4 regions of the Pantoea sp. Ae19-2 genome follow, and region 1 is predicted to be linked to each of the others. Evidence: predicted binding sites of a transcription regulator. Region 1 holds the regulator's gene; each other region holds the start of a gene.
The links. The regulator sigma-54, encoded in region 1, starts transcription at its own class of promoters, with help from an activator protein. The targets are predictions, from matches to a motif close to GTTGGCACANNTTTCGCTNT.
Positions count from the first base shown of each region.

Region 1 (5,489 bases):
GCAACGCGATAACGCTGCTGGCTTCGGCCTCTGTTCCGCTCTCGTTACGCAACAGCACTTCGGCATCGAAACTCTGCACCAGTTCAAACAGCTTCATAGCAGGACGTGCATGCATGCCGAGCTTATTTCTGATTTCCACGGTTTGCTTAACGGTCATGATTTGCGTTTTTCCAGCGTGCGATGACGAGACTGTACATTTTTACCCCGGGAGCGGAAATAGTCAGCCAGCTGTTCGGCAATATACACGGAGCGATGTTTGCCGCCAGTACAGCCAATTGCCACGGTAAGATAGCTACGGTTGTTGGTTTCCAGCATCGGCAACCAGAGTTCCAGATAGCTACGCGTCTGATATATGAAGTTATGGACTTCAGTATGACGATCGAGGAACGCGGCCACGGGCCTGTCCAGACCGGTCATGGGACGTAATTTAGGATCCCAGTGCGGGTTAGGCAAAAAGCGCACGTCGAAAACGTAATCTGCATCAATGGGAATGCCGTGCTTGAAGCCAAACGATTCGAACACCATTGTCAGCTCACGCTCACGTTTACCCAGCAAGCGGGTACGCAGCATCTCCGCCAGTTCGTGTACCGACATCTCTGAAGTATCAATAATCAGATCGGCACGGGAACGCAGCGGTTCAAGCAGGTCGCTCTCTTCGTCAATCGCGCTTTCCAGCGACAGATTCTTGCTGGATAACGGATGCAGACGGCGCGTATCACTGTAACGGCGGATCAACGTGTTGCGATCGGCATCAAGAAACAGCAACTGCGGTGAGAATGCTGAAGGCAAACTGCTGAGCGCCGTCTCAAAAATCTCAGGAGATTCGGGCATATTGCGTACGTCAATACTCACGGCCGCAGAGATATTGCGCTCGACCAGTGATTCAGCCAGTTGAGGCAACAGCACCACTGGCAGGTTATCAACGCAGTAAAAACCCATGTCTTCCAGCGCGCGAAGCGCCACTGACTTTCCCGAGCCTGACCGACCGCTGACGATCATCAGCACCATGACCTTCTCTCCCGTTTTAAAGCCGGCTTACGCCGGTAAATCACGCGCTTTATTGCTCTGTTTGTGCTTCGGTAATAATCGCATACAGTTCTTCATCGCTCTGCGCGGCACGCAGGCGGCGGCAAACCGTTTTATCCGCCAGTCGTTTTGCCACTAACGACAGCGTATGTAAATGGGTTTTACACTGGTCAGCCGGCACCAGTAGCGCAAAAAGCAGATCGACAGGCTGGTTATCCACGGCATCAAAAGCGATGGGTTGCTCCAGGCTGATAAAGACGCCTACGGCCCGTAAAGTATCTTCCTCCAGCTTGCCGTGAGGGATCGCGATACCGTTACCGATACCGGTGCTCCCCATGCGCTCACGGGTTAGGATCGCTTCAAACAGCGTTTGATGCGGCAGGTTGAGCTGCTTAGCGGCCAGTTCGCTGATAATCTCCAGCGCCCGTTTTTTGCTTTGGCAGTGTACGCTACTGCGGGTGCAGTCTGGCGAAAGCACCGTGCTCAGTTCCAGTGTTAAATCATTGTTCATTGTCGTTTCACTTGCGAGTTCACATAGCCATCAACCCGGTACGTAAACATCACGTCGCGGAATAATGGCGCTGGCACAGATGACAAAACGGGGCGGTTAATCCGCCCCATCCTTTCAGCTTTGCGCGCCGGGCGCGCCTGCCAGCGTGAAGGTTAGTGTTTTTTTAGCTTGTCTTTATATTTGGTCAGTTGACGGGTCAACTTGTCAATCAATCCGTCAATTGCCGCATACATATCTTCCGCTTCAGATGTGGCGTGCAGCTCGCCACCGTTGACGTGCAGGGTTGCATCAGCAATCTGCGTCACCTTCTCAACTTTCAGGACAACATACACCTGATTGATATGATCAAAGTAATGTTCCAGTTTGGCAAATTTCGTTGTCACGAACTCACGCAGGGGTTCGGTGATTTCAACATTTTGCCCGGTAAGGTTCAGCTGCATAGGTCTTCCTTCTCATTTCTGTCAAACCAGCTGTTTACGCTGATTTGAAGGCGGTATGGACAAAGACTCGCGGTACTTAGCGACGGTTCGACGTGCCACTATTATCCCTTGATCAGATAACATGGAGGTCAGTTTACTGTCACTCAAGGGCTTGGCGGGGTTTTCCGCCGAGATTAATTTTTTCACCAGCGCACGAATAGCGGTAGATGACGCTTCTCCGCCACCTTCAGTATTAACATGACTGGAGAAAAAATACTTCAGTTCAAAAATGCCTCGTGGGCTGTGAAGGTATTTTTGCGTGGTCACGCGGGAAATCGTCGATTCATGCATGTCCACCGCCTGGGCAATATCGGCCAGCACCATAGGACGCATAAACTCTTCACCCTGGTCAAAAAAGGCCTGCTGCTGTTCCACAATACAGCGGGAGACTTTTAACAATGTCTCGTTACGGCTTTCAAGGCTTTTAATCAGCCAGCGGGCTTCCTGCAAATTACTGCGGATAAACTGACTGTCGCTGTCGTTGCGTCCGGCTCCGCCCATGGCGGCATATTGCTGGTTGATCTTCAACCTGGGCAGGCTGTCGGTATTCAGTTCGACCGTCCAGCGCGTCGTCACTTTACGTACCAGCACATCGGGAATCACGTATTCGGGTTCACCGGTGTTAATCGACTGACCCGGGCGCGGATCGAGCGACTGAATCAGCAGCATCGCCTCTTTCAGTACGTCTTCTTTCAGACGCGTTACGCGCATCAGGCTGCGGAAATCGTGGTTCGCCAGCAAATCGAGATGGCTGCTGACGATCAATTTTGCTTCCGCCAGCATCGGCGTTTCAGGCGCATACTGCGACAGCTGCACCAGCAGGCAGTCGCGCAAATCACGCGCGCCGACGCCGACAGGATCGAAACGCTGAACGCGCTTTAACACGGCTTCGACTTCGTCGATTTCCAGTTCGTCGTTACCGATACTGTCGAGAATCTCTTCAAGTGAAACGGTAAGATAACCGGTGTCATCAATGGCATCGACGATAGAGGTCGCAATGGCACGGTCGTTATCGCTGAAGGGCGTTAACTCGACCTGCCACATAAGATAGTCCTGCAGTGACTGTGTGGTTTCGCCCTGATAAATCGGCAGCTCGTCATCCTGATAATCGGTACCGGTTCCTGAAGGCGTGCCTGCGGTGTAAATCTCGTCCCACGTGGCGTCAAGCGGCAGCTCTTCAGGCATATCCTTTTGTTCCAGCGCTTCTCGGGTATCCAGTCCCGCTTCGCCTTCCTGATACTCTTTCGCGTCTATTTCATCGTGCAGATCGGTTTGCTCAAGCAGGGGATTGCTTTCCAGCGCCAGCTGTAACTCTTGCTGGAGTTCGAGCGTAGAGAGCTGCAGTAGACGTATCGCCTGCTGCAGTTGTGGGGTCATCGCCAGTTGTTGGCTGAGCCTGAGTTGCAAACCTTGCTTCATAGACAGGATGGATATTCCCGGGTAAACATCAGTATTAACGACACCTTATCAGAGTCTGAACTCTTCACCCAAATAAACCCGTTTAACTTGCTCATCTGCAAGGACTTCATTCGGCGTACCGTGCGCAATCAGATTTCCCTGACTGACGATATAGGCGCGTTCACAGACCGCCAGCGTTTCTCGCACGTTGTGGTCGGTGATGAGAACACCAAGGCCACTGTCACGCAGGTGTTCAATGATTTTTTTAATGTCGATAACGGAAATCGGGTCGACCCCGGCAAAGGGTTCATCCAGCAGGATAAATTTCGGATTCGCTGCCAGCGCACGCGCAATTTCTACGCGACGGCGCTCACCGCCCGACAGCGATTGCCCCATATTGTCGCGGAGATGAGCAATATGAAACTCTTCCATTAGCTCGTTAGCCCGATCCTGTCGCTGCTCTTCGGTTAAGTCATCACGAATTTGCAGGACCGCCATCAGGTTGTCGTAAACGCTCAGGCGACGAAAGATTGAGGCTTCCTGCGGCAGATAGCCAATGCCGCGGCGCGCACGCGCATGAAGCGGCAGGATGCTGATATCTTCGTCATCAATAATGATGCGTCCCGCATCGCGCGGAACAATGCCCACCACCATGTAAAAGGTGGTCGTTTTACCCGCACCGTTTGGACCCAGCAGCCCGACGATTTCACCGGACTTTACCTGCAGGCTGACGTCTTCAACCACGCGGCGGCCTTTATAAGCCTTTGCCAGGTTTTCTGCGATTAATGTGGCCATAGTGATCAGTTACTCTTTTTTTCGCTGTTGGTTGACGCGGGCTTATCCTGCAACTGCGACGGCACCAGCACGGTCGTTACGCGCTTGCTCTGGCCCTGGCTGTAAGCCTGCATTTTTTGCTCTTTTACCAGATAGGTGATGCGGTCGCCTTTGATGTTGCTGTCCAGTTGCTCAATGTAGGCGTTGCCGGTCAGCTCAACAAAGTCATTGGCAAGCTCATAATGCAGTTTGGACGCATGGCCCTGAACCGGTTTGCCGTTGTCCTGCATCTGGTAAAAGGTGGCAGGATTACCGTAAGCATCAACTATGGTCTTTTTGCTGTCGCCGCCCGGACGCGTGACCACCACTTTATCCGCGGTGATTTTGATCGATCCCTGGGTGACAATAACGTTACCGGTGAAGGTCGCGACATTGCCTTGCAGATCCAGAGACTGATTCTCAGAGTCAATATTCACGGGTTTGTCCGAGTCACCGGTCAGCGCCAGAGCAGGCAGGCTGGCTGCAAGCAGCAGGCTGGCCAGTAAAAACTTAATGTTGTTTTTGTTCATTTTGAATTTCATAAGAAGTTTTGACCTTTTCGATTAACTCGGCGTTCTTTGTCCGTAAATTACCGCGCATTTTCATACCGGTGGAGTTAAAACTGCGGCCATATAACGTCACCTGGTCGTCAGAGGCGACGTCCTGAGTGACAAGATTGACCTGAGCGTTATCCGTTTTAATACGCTCAAGCTGGGAGTCCTGAGCCAGAGCATTCAGCTCAACATGGCCATAAAGATACAGCATCCGATCTTTGGTAAGCTTTGCTTTATCTGCGCGTATCGTCCAGGTCGGCATTTTATTTTCGTCATAGGTGGTCATCACCGGATTATCAAACCAGCTTATTCCGCTGTCTTCGAAATAGGTGACTTTATCCGATACCAGCTTGTAAGCCAGTCCACCTTGCGGGTTGTAGACTACGGTATGGGAGTTAGCACTGGTGTAGGTTGGCGTTTGATTATTATTCGCTACCGGCGCGCTGTTGTCGCCATCCCGGTTAGTGAAATTCCAGCCAATAAGCACCAGCGCAATCAAGGCCAGACCCAACGTTATCCAACGCCTGCTTTTACTCATACTGATTGCCCTTTGGCATCCTCGAATTTATTTTGCGCCATTAAGATGAGATCGCACAGCTCCCGCACCGCACCGCGCCCACCGGCAATACGGGTAACGTAGTTCGCGCGCGTCAATAGCAATGGATGGGCATCGGCGACAGCCACGCTTAGCCCGACTTTCGCCATCAC
Region 1 is NZ_JBCHWE010000001.1:3,451,404-3,456,892, reverse strand. It holds gene npr (PTS phosphocarrier protein NPr) at 1-157, opposite strand, end outside; gene rapZ (RNase adapter RapZ) at 154-1,008, opposite strand; gene ptsN (PTS IIA-like nitrogen regulatory protein PtsN) at 1,058-1,537, opposite strand; gene hpf (ribosome hibernation promoting factor) at 1,690-1,977, opposite strand; gene rpoN (RNA polymerase factor sigma-54) at 1,999-3,435, opposite strand; gene lptB (LPS export ABC transporter ATP-binding protein) at 3,484-4,209, opposite strand; gene lptA (lipopolysaccharide ABC transporter substrate-binding protein LptA) at 4,215-4,769, opposite strand; gene lptC (LPS export ABC transporter periplasmic protein LptC) at 4,738-5,319, opposite strand; gene kdsC (3-deoxy-manno-octulosonate-8-phosphatase KdsC) at 5,316-5,489, opposite strand, start outside.

Region 2 (5,489 bases), 690 kb from region 1:
GCCCGTGCCCTGCTGCTTGATGCGGAGATCCTGGTTCTGGACGATGCGCTGTCGGCCGTGGACGGACGCACAGAACACGAAATTTTGCATAATCTGCGCCTGTGGGGCAAAGGGCGCACGTTGATCATCAGCGCCCACCGCCTGTCGGCACTCACGGAAGCCAGTGAGATTCTGGTGCTGCATCAGGGCACCGTGGCGCAGCGAGGCGACCACGCTGCTCTGACCAACGCGGCGGGCTGGTATCGGGATATGTATCGCTATCAGCAACTGGAAGCCGCACTGGATGATGATGAAACGGAAAAAGGAGTGCCGCATGGCTAAGTCACAACGTATGTGGCCAACACTTAAACGCCTGCTGAGCTACGGTAAACCGTGGCGCAAATCGCTGTCGCTGGCCGTGTTGATGCTCTGGATTGCCGCCGCCGCCGAAGTCACCGGCCCGGTTCTGGTGAGTTATTTCATCGATAATCTGGTGGCAAAGCATCAAATGCCCTGGGGCATCGTGGCAGGACTGGTCGTGAGTTTTATTCTGCTGCAGCTGCTGGCCGCCGCCCTGCATTACGGGCAGGCGTTACTGTTTAACCAGGCCGCGATTGGCGTGGTGCAGCGTTTACGCACCGATGCCATGAACGCGGCGCTGCGTCAGCCACTCGCTGCGTTTGATACCCAGCCGGTGGGGCAGTTGATTTCCCGGGTCACCAACGACACGGAAGTCGTCCGGGATCTGTATGTGACCGTTGTCGCGACGGTCCTGCGCAGCGCCGCGCTGGTGGGCGCAATGATGGTGGCCATGTTCAGCCTGGACTGGCGCATGGCGCTGGTGGCGATGTTGATTTTCCCTATGGTGCTCATCGTCATGCTGATTTATCAGCGCTTCAGTACACCGATAGCGCGTCGCGTTCGCAGCTATCTGGCCGATATCAACAACGGTTTTAACGAAGTGATTAGCGGGATGAGCGTGATTCAGCAGTTCCGCCAGCAGGCACGTTTTGGCGAACGCATGGGGGAAGCCAGCCGCTCTCACTATCTGGCGCGCATGGAAACCCTGCGGCTCGATGGCTTCCTGTTACGGCCGCTTTTAAGCCTGTTTTCGGCGCTGGTGCTGTGCGGGCTGCTGCTGTTATTCAGTTTCTCAATGCCCGGCGTTTTCGAAGTCGGGGTGCTGTACGCGTTTATCACCTATCTGGGACGGCTTAACGAGCCCTTAATCGAACTCACTACGCAGCAGTCGATGTTGCAGCAGGCAGTTGTCGCGGGCGAGCGTATTTTTGAACTGATGGATGCGCCCCAGCAGCACTATGGTGACAGCGATCGACCCATGGCGTCCGGACGCATTACGCTGGATAACCTGAGCTTTGCCTATCGCGATGATCGGGACGTGCTAAGCAACATCTCGCTGGATGTGCCTTCACGCGGCTTTGTCGCTCTGGTCGGTCATACCGGCAGCGGCAAGAGCACGCTGGCAAACCTGTTAATGGGCTACTATCCGGTGACGCGCGGTGAAGTCCGTCTGGACGATCGTCCGTTGGGGCAATATTCCCACCAGGCGCTACGACGCAGCATCGCGATGGTACAGCAGGATCCGGTCGTACTGGCCGACACGCTGCTGGCCAACGTGCGGCTGGGTCGGGATATCAGCGAAGAAGCCGTGTGGACGGCGCTGGAGCAGGTACAGCTGGCGCCGCTGGCCCGGGCATTGCCTGCTGGTATTCATACCCGACTGGGCGAACAGGGGAATAACCTGTCGGTAGGGCAAAAGCAATTACTGGCGCTGGCACGCGTACTGGTACAACTGCCGCAGATTCTCATCCTTGATGAAGCCACCGCAAATATCGATTCCGGTACAGAGCAGGCCATTCAGCACACGCTGCGCACCCTGCGTCAGCATACGACGCTGGTGGTTATCGCCCACCGTCTTTCCACCATTACCGAAGCAGACAACATACTGGTGCTGCACCGTGGTCATGTTGTCGAGCAGGGCACGCACCAGCAGCTGCTGGCAGAGGAAGGGCGCTACTGGCAAATGTATCAGTTGCAACAGGTTGGCGATGAACTGGAATCGGCAGCACCGTTAGTCAGCGCAGGGTGATTGCACCTTTTTTGCGCATCTTTTTCTCCATTGTTCCGTCAGGATGCACGCCTTTGAGCGTAACAGCACCAAAGGAGTGCATCCGCTTCGTTTATTAATCCCCCAGTTTTTCCCAGACCGATATTCAGCATTTCCTGAGCCTTATTCCGTCGCGGCCTGATAACGGATTTCGCACAATACTTACATCTGGCACAGCCTTTGCTTAAGTCTCTGCGTGTCCATGAGACTTACTTATTTCAATTCCTTAAGGAGAGGCTATGAAGCTGGTTACCGTCGTAATTAAGCCGTTCAAGCTGGAAGATGTGCGAGAGGCATTATCCTCCATTGGTATTCAGGGACTGACCGTCTCCGAAGTGAAAGGTTTTGGACGTCAGAAAGGGCACGCCGAACTGTACCGTGGTGCGGAATACAGCGTGAACTTTCTGCCCAAGGTCAAAATTGATATCGCCATTGCAGACGACCAACTGGACGAAGTGGTGGACGTAATCAGTAAATCGGCTTACACCGGAAAAATTGGCGACGGCAAGATTTTCGTTGCTGAACTGCAGCGCGTGATTCGCATACGTACCGGCGAAACCGACGAAGCCGCACTGTAAACAAGACTCAGTAATGTGATGGGATGGAAAAAAAATGAATAAAATGCTGACCAAGTTGGGCCTCACCAGCCTGGCACTGTTACCGTCGCTGGCAATGGCTGCTGCGCCTGCCGTTGCAGACAAAGCCGATAACGCCTTTATGATGATTTGCACTGCGCTGGTGCTGTTTATGTCAATTCCCGGGATTGCGCTGTTTTACGGCGGCTTGATCCGCGGTAAAAACGTGCTCTCTATGCTCACTCAGGTGGCGGTCACCTTTTCGCTGGTATGTGTGCTGTGGGTGATTTATGGCTACTCACTGGCCTTTAGCGAAGGCAATGCTTTCTTTGGCAGCTTCAACTGGGTGATGCTGAAAAACATTGCGCTGACAGCGGTAATGGGCAGCTTTTATCAATACATCCATGTGGCTTTCCAGGCGTCCTTTGCCTGTATTACCGTGGGGCTGATCGTCGGTGCCATTGCGGAACGTATTCGTTTCTCAGCCGTACTGATTTTCGTGGCGGTATGGCTGACGCTGGCTTATCTGCCTATCGCGCATATGGTCTGGGCTGGCGGCTTACTGGCTCAGGATGGCGCGCTGGACTTTGCTGGCGGCACGGTTGTGCACATTAACGCGGCGGTTGCCGGGCTGGTCGGTGCTTACCTGGTGGGCAAACGTGCAGGCTTCGGCAAAGAGGCATTTAAACCTCACAACCTGCCAATGGTCTTTACCGGTACCGCGATTCTGTATGTCGGCTGGTTTGGCTTCAACGCAGGCTCGGCGTCGGCAGCTAACGAAATTGCCGCACTGGCTTTCCTGAATACCGTTGTGGCGACTGCCGCTGCTGTGCTGGCATGGACCTTCGGCGAGTGGGCGCTGCGTGGTAAACCTTCTCTGTTAGGTGCCTGTTCTGGTTTTATTGCGGGTCTGGTTGCCATTACGCCAGCCTGTGGTTATGTCGGCGTCGGTGGCGCGTTAATTATCGGTTTAGCCGGTGGTCTGGCGGGCATCTGGGGCGTAACAACGCTGAAAAGATGGCTGCGGGTTGACGATCCTTGTGACGTATTCGGCGTTCACGGCGTCTGTGGCATCATCGGCTGTATCCTGACGGGCGTGTTCGCGTCCTCTTCTCTGGGCGGCGTAGGCTATGCACCAGGCGTCACTATGGGGCATCAGGTTGCCGTTCAGCTGTTCAGCGTAGGGGTGACTATCGTCTGGTCTGCCGTGGTGGCCTTCATTGGCTTTAAACTGGCGGATATGATTGTAGGGCTGCGCGTGCCGGAAGAGCAGGAGCGCGAAGGCCTGGACGTCAACAGCCATGGCGAGAACGCATACAACCATTAATTCATCTGTAACGATAAGAGAAAAGGGGCGATTTCGCCCCTTTTTACTATTCGCTGCGCTGGCGCATCACACCTTCCTGAACCGTTGACGCCACCAGTTCCCCTTGCTGGTTGTAAAACTCACCGCGTACAAAGCCCCGCGCGCCCGATGCAGAGGTGCTCTCCACGCTGTAGAGCAGCCAGTCGTTAAAATTCAGCTCACGGTGAAACCACATAGAGTGGTCAATCGTTGCCACCTGCATATCGGGTTCCAGAAAGCCCTTGCCATGGGGCTGCAGCGCCACGGGCAAAAAGTTAAGGTCGGAAGCGTAGCCCAGTAGATACTGATGGATGCGTAAATCGTCGGGCAGGGTGCCGTTAGCCCGAATCCACACCTGACGCTGCGGTTTATCAACGTGGCCTCGTAACGGGTTGTGGATCTGCACCGGGCGGATTTCCAGCGGACGCTCGGCGATAAATTTCTCGCGCAGCTTTTCTGGCAGCATATGGGCCATTTTTTGCGCCATCTGCTGCTCGTTGGGGAGATTATCAGGCCCTTTCACCTGCGGCATGGGTTTCTGATGTTCAAAGCCGCTTTCCGGCGACTGGAAAGAGGCCGTCATATAAAAAATAGGCTGACCATTTTGAATGGCGCTGACCCGGCGGGCGCTAAAACTTTTACCGTCACGCAGGCTTTCCACGTCGTAAATAATCGGTTTCTGGCTGTCGCCGGGCCGGAGAAAATAGCTGTGGAATGAGTGAATGACGCGATCTTCCGGCACGGTCTGTTTGGCCGCAAAAAGTGCCTGTCCCACTACCTGACCGCCAAAGACCTGACGAAGGCCAAGATCTTCGCTCTGGCCGCGAAAGAGGCCTTCTTCGATTTTTTCCAAATGGATTAAATTAAGCAGATTTTCGAGTGCCTGACTCATGACGCTTTCCTGATAATAAGTATTTGCCTAAGTGTGAAAGATCCGACCAGTTTCCGTCAATCAGACTTTCGGTCTTTCATCCGACCAGGCAAACTTTTGATTTTGTGCCAACATTAAAGACATACGGCGAGTGAAACGCTGTAATGAAGATTCACTGCTAAAAATCATTTTGATCAAAAGGAGACGACATCAATGAAATTCTGGCATGTGTTAAGTGGCGTAGCGATGGCGATGGCTCTCGCGGGTTGTGCACACAAAGGCAAACCGGTTCCAACCCCGACTTTAGGGTCAGCGGTTGCAGGACAAACAGCAACGATTGCTCAGCCTAACGTCAGTGGATCCGTCTATATTCGTCAGCGCATTGCGCTGCCGCCGAATGCTGCACTGACCGTGACGCTGTCAGATGCATCGGTTGCGGATGCTCCGTCGAAAGTGCTGTCCCAGCGCGTCGTGCGCACGGAAGGGAAGCAGGCGCCATTCCATTTTGTGCTGCCTTTCAACCCGGCCGACATTCAGCCTAATGCACGCATCCTGTTAAGCGCTGCCATTACGGTTGATGGCAAGATGGCC
Region 2 is NZ_JBCHWE010000001.1:2,758,261-2,763,749, reverse strand. It holds gene AAIE03_RS12870 (SmdA family multidrug ABC transporter permease/ATP-binding protein) at 1-321, shown strand, start outside; gene AAIE03_RS12865 (SmdB family multidrug efflux ABC transporter permease/ATP-binding protein) at 314-2,089, shown strand; gene glnK (P-II family nitrogen regulator) at 2,347-2,685, shown strand; gene amtB (ammonium transporter AmtB) at 2,720-4,009, shown strand; gene tesB (acyl-CoA thioesterase II) at 4,056-4,919, opposite strand; gene AAIE03_RS12845 (YbaY family lipoprotein) at 5,112-5,489, shown strand, end outside.
Region 2: a site for sigma-54 is predicted at 2,275-2,294, ahead of glnK (P-II family nitrogen regulator). Genes of this name have one in related genera too.

Region 3 (5,489 bases), 520 kb from region 1:
CGCTAATGCGTTCAGCACGTCGTTCGCACTGTCAAAGGTCGCACAGCTCAAACCGGCTCCAGTGAGCGCGCGTTCAAGCACCCAGCGGATGGAGCTATCGTCATCGACGATCCAGACTATCCCTCGTTGCATAGAAACCTCACTGGCGAATAGGCAGGTAAACCGAAAATTCGGTATGACCTGGCCAACTGTTAAACTCAATTTTTCCTGAATGCTGATCAATCAGGCTACGGGCAATAGAAAGACCTAAACCGGTTCCGCCTTCACGTCCGCTTACCATCGGATAAAACAGCGTATCCTGAAGCTGAGCCGGAATGCCGGGACCGTCATCTTCGATATCAATACGGGCGACCAGGCGATACCGCGTACCGTGCAGCGTCAGCTGAAAGGCGGTACGGGTGCGAATGACTATCGTGCCACCGTCCTCGCCCAGCGCCTGCAGCGCATTACGCACCACATTCAGCAGTACCTGTTCAATCTGGTCGGGATCGTGGGGCAACTCCGGCAGGCTGGGATCGTAATCGCGGACCAGAGACACATTTTCTGGCAGCTCCATCGAGACCAGGTTGACCACCCGTTCGGCGACCTGATGAATACTCTGGGTGATGTGCATCCCGGGCTGTTGCGGCCCTAATAAGCGATCCACCAGATTCCGCAGGCGATCGGCCTGTTCAATAATGACTTTGGTATATTCATTCAGCGCGGGATCGGGCAGGGCGCGAGACAGCAGCTGGGCCGCACCGCGCAGTCCGCCTAACGGATTTTTAATCTCATGAGCCAGCCCACGCACCAGATCGCGTGCCGCAACCTGCTGAGCATGCTGGAGTTGTTCCTGGCTCAGGCGACGTTGATTATCCATGGGCGCCATTTCCAGCAAAATCAGGCCATCAGGCAAGCGCTGCGCTGTCAGCGACATAATATGTGCCCGACCATCGACCACCAGGGTAACTTCACTGTCCGTAAAGCCCTGGCCCGCCTCAAGACTCTCGCGCATTACCTCGACATTCAGCGAAAAGTAGCCGGTCAGTTCAGGTAACGGCGTGCCGAATAATTTACGCGAGCTTTGCGCCAGTAATTGCTGTGCCGCGGGGTTGGCGTAGTGAATAACCAAATCGTTATCCACCAACAAAATACTGTTGATTAAGGTATTGAGAATCTGCCCGGCATCGGGCAGTGAGGCAGTTGCCATACAGCGTTCCTCTGCACTGATTTAGTGCATTGTAATCTTTAAGCCGGAATTAAAGCGAATGAACGATGAATTCGCGGAGAAAAAAGCCCATCCGAAGATGGGCTAAAGTTTCCACGGCAACAAAAAAACGTTTCAGACTATCGGTGCCGCCTTTGCAAGATCTGTCTGCGGCACCCATTTGCTTATTCTGAAATTAAACGCTGTAGTACAGTTCGAACTCAACCGGGTGCGGCGTCATGCGCACACGATCGTTTTCGGATTTACGCAGTTCGATATAGGCATCGATCGCGTCATCAGTGAACACGCCGCCACGGGTCAGGAACTCGCGGTCTTCGTTCAGGGCAATCAGCGCTTCTTCCAGTGAACCTGCAACTTTTGGAATTTCAGCTTCTTCTTCCGGTGGCAGGTCATACAGGTTTTTGTCCATCGCATCGCCAGGATGGATCTTGTTGATGATGCCATCAAGACCCGCCATCAGCAGTGCGGTAAACGCCAGGTATGGGTTAGCCGCTGGATCCGGGAAGCGCGCTTCAATACGACGTGCTTTCGGGCTGGCAACAACCGGGATACGGATTGAGGCTGAACGGTTACGCGCTGAATAGGCCAGCATCACCGGCGCTTCATAACCCGGCACCAGACGCTTGTAGGAGTTGGTGGTTGGGTTCGCCAGGGCGTTAATAGCTTTAGCATGCTTGATGATGCCGCCAATGTAGAACAGCGCCATTTCAGACAGGCCGCCGTACTTATCGCCAGAGAACAGGTTCTGACCGCCTTTAGACAGCGACATATGGCAGTGCATACCGGAACCATTATCACCAAACATCGGTTTTGGCATAAAGGTCGCCGTTTTGCCGTAGGCATGAGCCACGTTGTGAACGACATATTTGTAGATCTGAATTTCGTCAGCTTTTTTGGTCATGGTATTGAAGCGAGTAGCCACTTCGTTCTGACCTGCTGTTGCAACTTCATGGTGATGGGCTTCAACAACCAGACCCATTTGCTCCATGGTCAGACACATGGCAGAACGGATGTCCTGTGATGAGTCAACCGGTGGAACCGGGAAGTAACCGCCTTTCAGGCCTGGACGGTGGCCTTTGTTGCCGCCTTCGTATTCTTTGCCGGTGTTCCAGGCTGCTTCGATATCGTCGATAGCAACATGAGAACCCGAAGTTGAAGAACCAAAACGAATATCGTCAAACAGGAAGAACTCTGGCTCTGGGCCAAACAGAACGGTATCCGCAATGCCTGAAGAACGCAGGTAATCTTCCGCGCGCTTAGCGATAGAACGTGGATCGCGGTCATAGCCCTGCATGGTGCCTGGCTCAAGAATGTCGCAACGAATGATCAGGGTAGAATCTTCAAAGAAAGGATCCATTACCGCCGTGGTTGCATCCGGCATCAGCACCATGTCTGATTCGTTAATGCCTTTCCAGCCGCCGATGGAAGAGCCATCGAACATCTTGCCTTCTTCGAAGAAGTCAGCGTTAACCTGGTGAGCCGGAATAGTAACGTGCTGTTCTTTACCTTTGGTATCGGTAAAACGCAGGTCAACAAACTTAACTTCATGCTCGTTCATCATCGAGAGAACGTGTTCAGCGGACATACTCAACTCTCCTGGAAATGGTCATTGTCTACATGGCGAGAACCGGGTTACGGAATAGACGACTGTTAACTGTCTTTCCTGAATCTGATCCTGACCAGCTCTGTAACCGTTGTCTTACATCGTTTTCATCTGGATAATACAAAGCGAATTCTGTGCCAACTTTATTTCTTTGCACAAAATCGCGCTGTCATGCACCTTTTTGTCATAAAGGTCATGCACCATGATAGTTGCATTGCACTGTTTGTGTGCGGTTGGGTTGAAAGTGAGCACTTTTTTGGTGCAAAACATCGACGCTGTGCAAATTTTGCACGCCTATTAGTGCGATTTTGCGACAATGCAATAAACTTTCAGTGAAAAGTGTGATCGTGTTCAGTCTCCCGCTTAATCCGTGTACAATACCGCGTTATTTCTAATGCCTGAGGCAAAAAAGCTGTGATCGAAAATTTGCGTAACATCGCCATCATCGCGCACGTTGACCATGGAAAGACCACCCTGGTTGATAAACTGCTGCAACAGTCCGGTACTTTCGATGCCCGTACTGAAGCCACCGAGCGCGTGATGGACTCCAATGATTTGGAGAAAGAGCGTGGGATTACCATCCTCGCAAAAAATACCGCCATTAAATGGAACGACTACCGTATCAACATCGTTGATACCCCAGGACACGCCGACTTCGGTGGTGAAGTTGAACGCGTAATGTCTATGGTGGATTCGGTACTGTTGGTTGTAGATGCGATGGATGGCCCTATGCCGCAAACCCGCTTCGTAACCAAAAAAGCGTTCGCGCATGGTTTGAAGCCGATTGTGGTTATCAACAAAGTTGACCGTCCTGGCGCGCGTCCTGATTGGGTTGTTGATCAGGTATTTGACCTGTTCGTTAACCTGGATGCGACTGACGAGCAGCTCGACTTCCCTATCATTTTCGCCTCGGCGCTGAATGGTATTGCCGGTCTTGAGCACACAGACATGGCTGACGATATGACCCCGCTGTATCAGGCTATTGTCGACCATGTATCGCCTCCACAGGTTGAAGCGGATGCCCCGCTGCAGATGCAAATCTCTCAGCTGGACTACAACAACTACCTGGGCGTTATCGGTATCGGCCGCATCAAGCGCGGTAAAGTGAAGCCTAACCAGCAAGTCACTATCATTGATAGCGAAGGTAAAACCCGTAACGGTAAAGTCGGTAAAGTGCTGACTCACCTGGGCCTGGAGCGTATTGACAGCGACCTGGCAGAAGCAGGCGATATCATTGCGATTACCGGTCTGGGCGAGCTGAACATTTCTGACACCATTTGTGATCCGCAGAACGTGCAGGCGCTGCCAGCACTGAGCGTGGATGAGCCAACGGTTACCATGTTCTTTAACGTCAACACCTCTCCGTTCTGCGGTAAAGAAGGTAAGTACGTGACGTCTCGTCAGATCCTTGAGCGTCTGAACAAAGAACTGGTTCACAACGTAGCACTGCGTGTTGAAGAAACCGAAGATGCTGACGCGTTCCGCGTATCGGGCCGTGGTGAGCTGCACCTGTCTGTTCTGATCGAGAACATGCGTCGTGAAGGTTTCGAACTGGCGGTATCCCGTCCGAAAGTTATCTTCCGCGAATTCGAAGGCCGTAAGCAAGAGCCCTTCGAGAACGTGACGCTGGATATCGAAGAAACGCATCAGGGTTCAGTCATGCAAGCCATGGGCGAGCGTAAAGGCGACCTGAAAAACATGGATCCAGATGGCAAGGGCCGCGTACGTCTTGACTACGTGATCCCAAGCCGTGGCCTGATCGGTTTCCGTAACGAATTTATGACCATGACCTCAGGTACCGGTCTGCTGTACTCCACCTTCAGTCACTACGATGATATTCGTGCGGGCGAAGTGGGCCAGCGTCAGAACGGCGTGCTGATCTCTAACGGTCAGGGTAAAGCGGTTGCGTTCGCCCTGTTCGGTCTGCAGGATCGCGGCAAGCTGTTCCTGGGTCACGGTGCAGAAGTTTATGAAGGCCAGATCATCGGTATTCACAGTCGTTCTAACGACCTGACTGTAAACTGCCTGACCGGTAAGAAGCTGACTAACATGCGTGCTTCCGGTACTGACGAAGCGACGACGCTGGTTCCACCTATCAAAATGACACTTGAGCAGGCTATCGAGTTCATTGATGATGACGAACTGGTCGAAGTGACCCCTCAGTCAGTGCGTATCCGTAAACGTCACCTGACTGAAAACGACCGTAAGCGTGCTTCACGCGGCGGTAAAGACGCATAACTGCGCTGTAGGAAGCCCCGTTTAAACGGGGCTTTTTTTTTCCTGCGCGATTGCTACCCAGAGTTAAATCTACCCTAAACCAGCCCGTAACTTCTTCTCTCCGCCCTTTCAACGTTGTGTCGTCGTGCCTTAATTTACTGTTTCTGTTTTTCTCGTCCAGGCTGCCTGTTCAGGCTGCGCTTTTACCGCTAGAGTGAATGATCCAGGGAACCCGAGGAGGCACCATGCTGTATATCTTTGATTTGGGCAATGTGATTATCGATATCGACTTTAACCGCGTACTGGGCGTCTGGAGTGACCTCAGCCGCGTGCCGCTGGCTTCGCTTCAAAGCCACTTCCATATGGATGACGCATTTGAACAGCATGAGCGCGGCGAAATCAGTGATGAGGCCTTTGCAGAAGCCCTGTGTGAGAAGCTGGATATCGCGCTGAGCTATGAAC
Region 3 is NZ_JBCHWE010000001.1:3,973,297-3,978,785, forward strand. It holds gene glnG (nitrogen regulation protein NR(I)) at 1-132, opposite strand, end outside; gene glnL (nitrogen regulation protein NR(II)) at 140-1,189, opposite strand; gene glnA (glutamate--ammonia ligase) at 1,383-2,792, opposite strand; gene typA (ribosome-dependent GTPase TypA) at 3,225-5,048, shown strand; gene yihX (glucose-1-phosphatase) at 5,273-5,489, shown strand, end outside.
Region 3: a site for sigma-54 is predicted at 2,933-2,952, ahead of glnA (glutamate--ammonia ligase). Genes of this name have one in related genera too.

Region 4 (5,489 bases), 890 kb from region 1:
GCACCCCAACGCGTAGACGCTTTGCTCATTACTTTTCTATCAGACAATCTGTGTGAGCACTTCGCGGGAAGGTATCTTCAGGTAAGGAGGTGATCCAACCGCAGGTTCCCCTACGGTTACCTTGTTACGACTTCACCCCAGTCATGAATCACAAAGTGGTAAGCGCCCTCCCGAAGGTTAAGCTACCTACTTCTTTTGCAACCCACTCCCATGGTGTGACGGGCGGTGTGTACAAGGCCCGGGAACGTATTCACCGTGGCATTCTGATCCACGATTACTAGCGATTCCGACTTCACGGAGTCGAGTTGCAGACTCCGATCCGGACTACGACGCACTTTATGAGGTCCGCTTGCTCTCGCGAGGTCGCTTCTCTTTGTATGCGCCATTGTAGCACGTGTGTAGCCCTACTCGTAAGGGCCATGATGACTTGACGTCATCCCCACCTTCCTCCGGTTTATCACCGGCAGTCTCCTTTGAGTTCCCGACCGAATCGCTGGCAACAAAGGATAAGGGTTGCGCTCGTTGCGGGACTTAACCCAACATTTCACAACACGAGCTGACGACAGCCATGCAGCACCTGTCTCACGGTTCCCGAGGGCACTAAGGCATCTCTGCCAAATTCCGTGGATGTCAAGAGTAGGTAAGGTTCTTCGCGTTGCATCGAATTAAACCACATGCTCCACCGCTTGTGCGGGCCCCCGTCAATTCATTTGAGTTTTAACCTTGCGGCCGTACTCCCCAGGCGGTCGACTTAACGCGTTAGCTCCGGAAGCCACTCCTCAAGGGAACAACCTCCAAGTCGACATCGTTTACGGCGTGGACTACCAGGGTATCTAATCCTGTTTGCTCCCCACGCTTTCGCACCTGAGCGTCAGTCTTCGTCCAGGGGGCCGCCTTCGCCACCGGTATTCCTCCAGATCTCTACGCATTTCACCGCTACACCTGGAATTCTACCCCCCTCTACGAGACTCAAGCCTGCCAGTTTCAAATGCAGTTCCCAGGTTAAGCCCGGGGATTTCACATCTGACTTAACAGACCGCCTGCGTGCGCTTTACGCCCAGTAATTCCGATTAACGCTTGCACCCTCCGTATTACCGCGGCTGCTGGCACGGAGTTAGCCGGTGCTTCTTCTGCGGGTAACGTCAATCAATGCGGTTATTAACCACATCGCCTTCCTCCCCGCTGAAAGTACTTTACAACCCGAAGGCCTTCTTCATACACGCGGCATGGCTGCATCAGGCTTGCGCCCATTGTGCAATATTCCCCACTGCTGCCTCCCGTAGGAGTCTGGACCGTGTCTCAGTTCCAGTGTGGCTGGTCATCCTCTCAGACCAGCTAGGGATCGTCGCCTAGGTGGGCCGTTACCCCGCCTACTAGCTAATCCCATCTGGGTTCATCCGATAGTGAGAGGCCCGAAGGTCCCCCTCTTTGGTCTTGCGACGTTATGCGGTATTAGCCACCGTTTCCAGTGGTTATCCCCCTCTATCGGGCAGATCCCCAGACATTACTCACCCGTCCGCCACTCGTCACCCGAGAGCAAGCTCTCTGTGCTACCGTCCGACTTGCATGTGTTAGGCCTGCCGCCAGCGTTCAATCTGAGCCATGATCAAACTCTTCAATTTAAAGTTTGATTTGCTTAAACAAGTTAAGCGGTGCTCATCTGTAAAACGTCATAATGAATTTCATTATGTGTTCACTCGTGAGACTTGATATTTTTTACGTCCGGAGACGCTGATATCAATCCTGCGAGTGCCCACACAGATTGTCTGATAAATTGTTAAAGAGCAGTGCGAACAGCGGGTTAACCGTCTGTCGCGAGGTGGCGTATATTACGCTTTCCTCCTTCAGAGTCAACCTCTTTTTCAGAAGTTTTTCTCCGGCGGCTCAGTTGCCTGACCCTCTCAACACCGCATTCCGTAAGCCGTTGTGCCGTGTCGATGGAGGCGCATTATAGGGATCCGATTTAATTGCACAACCCTTTTTTTGGATCTTTTTACTGACTGCCGAGAAAACATTCATATTGATTAGATCACCAACGATCCGGCGCAAAATCCCCTTGCCAGTTGGTCACAATCGCATCAGGCTGCCGGTAAACACAGTAAAGGAGAGCACAATGACTGTAGCGTTACGTCCTTATAAACATCTCTTCCCGCAGTTGGGTCTGCGCGTCATGGTTGATCCCACCAGCGTTGTGGCGGGTGACGTAATCATGGAAGACGATGTCGGTATCTGGCCTCTGGTGGCTATTCGTGGTGATGTGAACCAGGTTCGCATCGGCGCCCGCACCAATATTCAGGATGGTAGCGTGCTGCATGTTACCCATAAGTCTGATGCTAATCCTGCAGGTTTCCCACTGGTGATCGGTGAGGATGTTACTGTCGGACATAAAGCCATGCTGCACGGTTGTACTATTGGCAATCGCGTACTGGTTGGAATGGGGTCAATTGTGCTGGATGGCGTGATTGTTGAGGATGACGTTCTGATTGGTGCCGGGAGCCTGGTTCCTCCCGGTAAGCGGCTGGAAAGTGGTTATCTTTATGTAGGCAGTCCGGTCAAACAGATCCGACCGCTGAATGAAAAAGAAATAGCAGGATTGCTCTACTCTGCCAGCAACTATGTCAGTTGGAAGAACGACTACCTGGCCGGCGACAGCCAGATCCATCCTTCATTATCGACCTGATCGTTACGGATACAGTCTTCCGCCTGATCTTCCAAATCCCAGCGATGGTCACGAAACAGTGCCATCGCATCCCCTTCCCCGAATTGTTGGTGTAAAGCCGTCACACTGATGGCACAGGTTAGCCCCATGCCATTGACCAAAACAGGGAAACAGACAGCCATTAATGTCGTATCCAGCGTTTCACGATCTGGAAACTGGATAGCCTGATTCACGACGACAGCTCCGCTTTCAATGACGCGATCACCGGCGCAATTTCCGGCATGATGCCATGCCATAAATGAAATGCATGCGCGGCTTGCCCCACCAGCATGCCTAATCCATCCGCAAGATGCGATGAACCCTGTTGTTGGCACCAGCGCAGAAAAGCGGTTAATCCGTTCTGATAAAACATGTCATAGCAGTGTAAATCAGCATGGATTAATGATGAGGGTAATGGCGGCACATCGCCATTAATGCCACTCGATGTCGCGTTAATCAGTAAATCAAATTGTTTACCACTCAGCGCATTAAATGAACATGCACTCACCGCCCCATACTGTCCGAACGCCTTTGCCATGCTTTGGGCACTCGCAGCCGTGCGGTTGACTAGCGTAATCGTCGTTCCCAGAGAAAGCAGAGGCAGGATAACGCCACGCGCTGCCCCACCAGCCCCCATCAGTAAGACACGATCGCCTGGTTTGATCATCGACAGACGCTGAAGATCGCTGACTAAACCAATGCCGTCCGTATTGTCGCCAAGAATCTGTCCGTCCGGGCACTTTTTCAACGTGTTAACCGCCCCCGAGGTAGAAGCCCGCTCGGTCAGTTGATCGGCATATTCCCAGGCCTGCTGCTTGAAAGGTAACGTGATATTTGCGCCCGCTCCGCCTTGGGCAAAAAACGTCGTAACCGCCTCGGGGAAACTATCCACAGGCGCTTCAATACGATCATATTGAAGGGTGATCCCCGTTTGTCTGGCAAAAGCCTGATGGATTTGCGGCGACTTACTGTGGCTTATTGGGTGACCAAAAACGGCAAAATGTGTCATCTGCTAACCCTGCCGTATCTGGTTGCCGCTGATGACGTCGCGGATCTCGGAGGGATTTAACCTGCCTCCCGTGTTCCCGTTGAGCACGGGGAACGCCGGACCAAACTGCCGTTTGACTTCATCTACTGTGCGACAGGGCGGCTGCCCTGAAAGATTCGCACTGGTTGACACCAGAGGCTTGCCAAACGCCCGGCACAACGCCTGAACGTCAGGATGATCGCTGACGCGAATAGCCAGAGAATCGAATTGTCCGGTTAACCAACGCGGCGTATGCGGTGCCGCAGGCACGACAAAGGTCACCGGGCCGGGCCAGCAGGCAAACATACGTTCACGCTGCATCGCCGTTAACACGTGATCGGAAACGTAGGGCATGAGCTGGCCATAATCGGCCGCTATCAGAATCAATCCTTTTTCCACGGGCCGCCGTTTCAACGCCAACAGCGCCATGACGGCCGATTCATTATCAGGATCGCAGCCCAGGCCGAATACCGCTTCTGTAGGGTAAGCAATGACTGCATGTTGCTTCAGATGGTTCACACAATCCTGGAGTGAGCCGGAAACTGGTTGATTTTGCATGATGATGTCTTACGTCTCTTCAATGATAGCTTTGCCACAACGTTTACTGGCGCAAAAAAGCCGGGTGCCTTGCGTGGTCTTTTTTTCAACTAAAAGTGGAAATTCACAATGCGGACAACGCCCGGCCACGGGTGTCAGGTTGACGGCAAACTGGCAGGCTGGATAGCGATCACAGGAATGAAACGTTTTACCAAAGCGCGATCGCCGCTGTACCAGTTTACCCTGCTGACACTGCGGGCAATCGAGAGTCGTCTCATCAGGTTTATCGATCGTTTCTGTGTAATCACATTCTGGATAATGGCTACAGCCAATGAACATACCAAAACGGCCCTGGCGTAATACTTTATCTGCGCCACATTGCGGGCAGGCGTGACCTTCCAGAACTTTCACAACGTGCCCGTCGGCCTGGTTGCCCAAGGGCCGAATGTAATCGCAGGCAGGGTAGTTTGCACAGCCCAAAAAAGGGCCGTGTTTTCCTGAACGTATAACAAGTTCTGCCCCGCAAGCGGGGCAGGGATCCTGTTTACGCACAGTGAAGAGTGCGGTTTTACTCATAACGATAATGCATCAGTGAAATTTAATGCAGCATACCTTCGTTGACGTCGAATAACAGTTCTTCCATTTGTTGGTAGGCATTTTCACATCCTGGGATGTTAAAAAGCACCATCAACACCACCCATTTAAGATCCTCAAGATCGAAATCAAGAGTATCAAGCGCCATGACACGTTCAATGACCATTTCTCGTGTTTCAAGGCTCAATACCTGAATTTGTTCCAGGAAGAGCAGGAAACCGCGGCTTTCGGCATCTAAACGCTTGCTCTCTTCATCTGTATAGATGCGCATGGAGAGCGGATCATTTGCCAGTAAAATTGGTGCGACCAGACCTTCCTGGTAGTCTGCCAACTTTTCTAACCAGTTCAACGCGTTATAAATGTCTTCGCGATGAAAACCGGCATCCGTCAAGTCATCTGTCAATCTGTCCTGATCAACACCCATTTCTGCTTCGTTGTGGATATAGGTCTCAAACAAGTACATGAGTACGTCGAACATGGCATGCCCTCCTCAATCGGACATAGCCGCCGGGTACAGCTGCGATCCATCCTGCTAACTCCAGTTCCAGCAACTGAGCTGTAATAACTGGCACAGGTTGGCCGGCACGTTCAGCGACAACGTCAACAGGTGTAACCTCATCACCTACGTTAGCC
Region 4 is NZ_JBCHWE010000001.1:4,346,226-4,351,714, reverse strand. It holds rRNA gene AAIE03_RS20095 (16S ribosomal RNA) at 83-1,622, opposite strand; gene AAIE03_RS20090 (gamma carbonic anhydrase family protein) at 2,114-2,680, shown strand; gene AAIE03_RS20085 (DUF1488 family protein) at 2,635-2,892, opposite strand; gene aroE (shikimate dehydrogenase) at 2,889-3,707, opposite strand; gene tsaC (L-threonylcarbamoyladenylate synthase type 1 TsaC) at 3,711-4,283, opposite strand; gene AAIE03_RS20070 (DNA topoisomerase family protein) at 4,293-4,838, opposite strand; gene smg (DUF494 family protein Smg) at 4,861-5,334, opposite strand; gene dprA (DNA-protecting protein DprA) at 5,306-5,489, opposite strand, start outside.
Region 4: a site for sigma-54 is predicted at 1,819-1,838, ahead of AAIE03_RS20090 (gamma carbonic anhydrase family protein). Genes of this name have one in related genera too.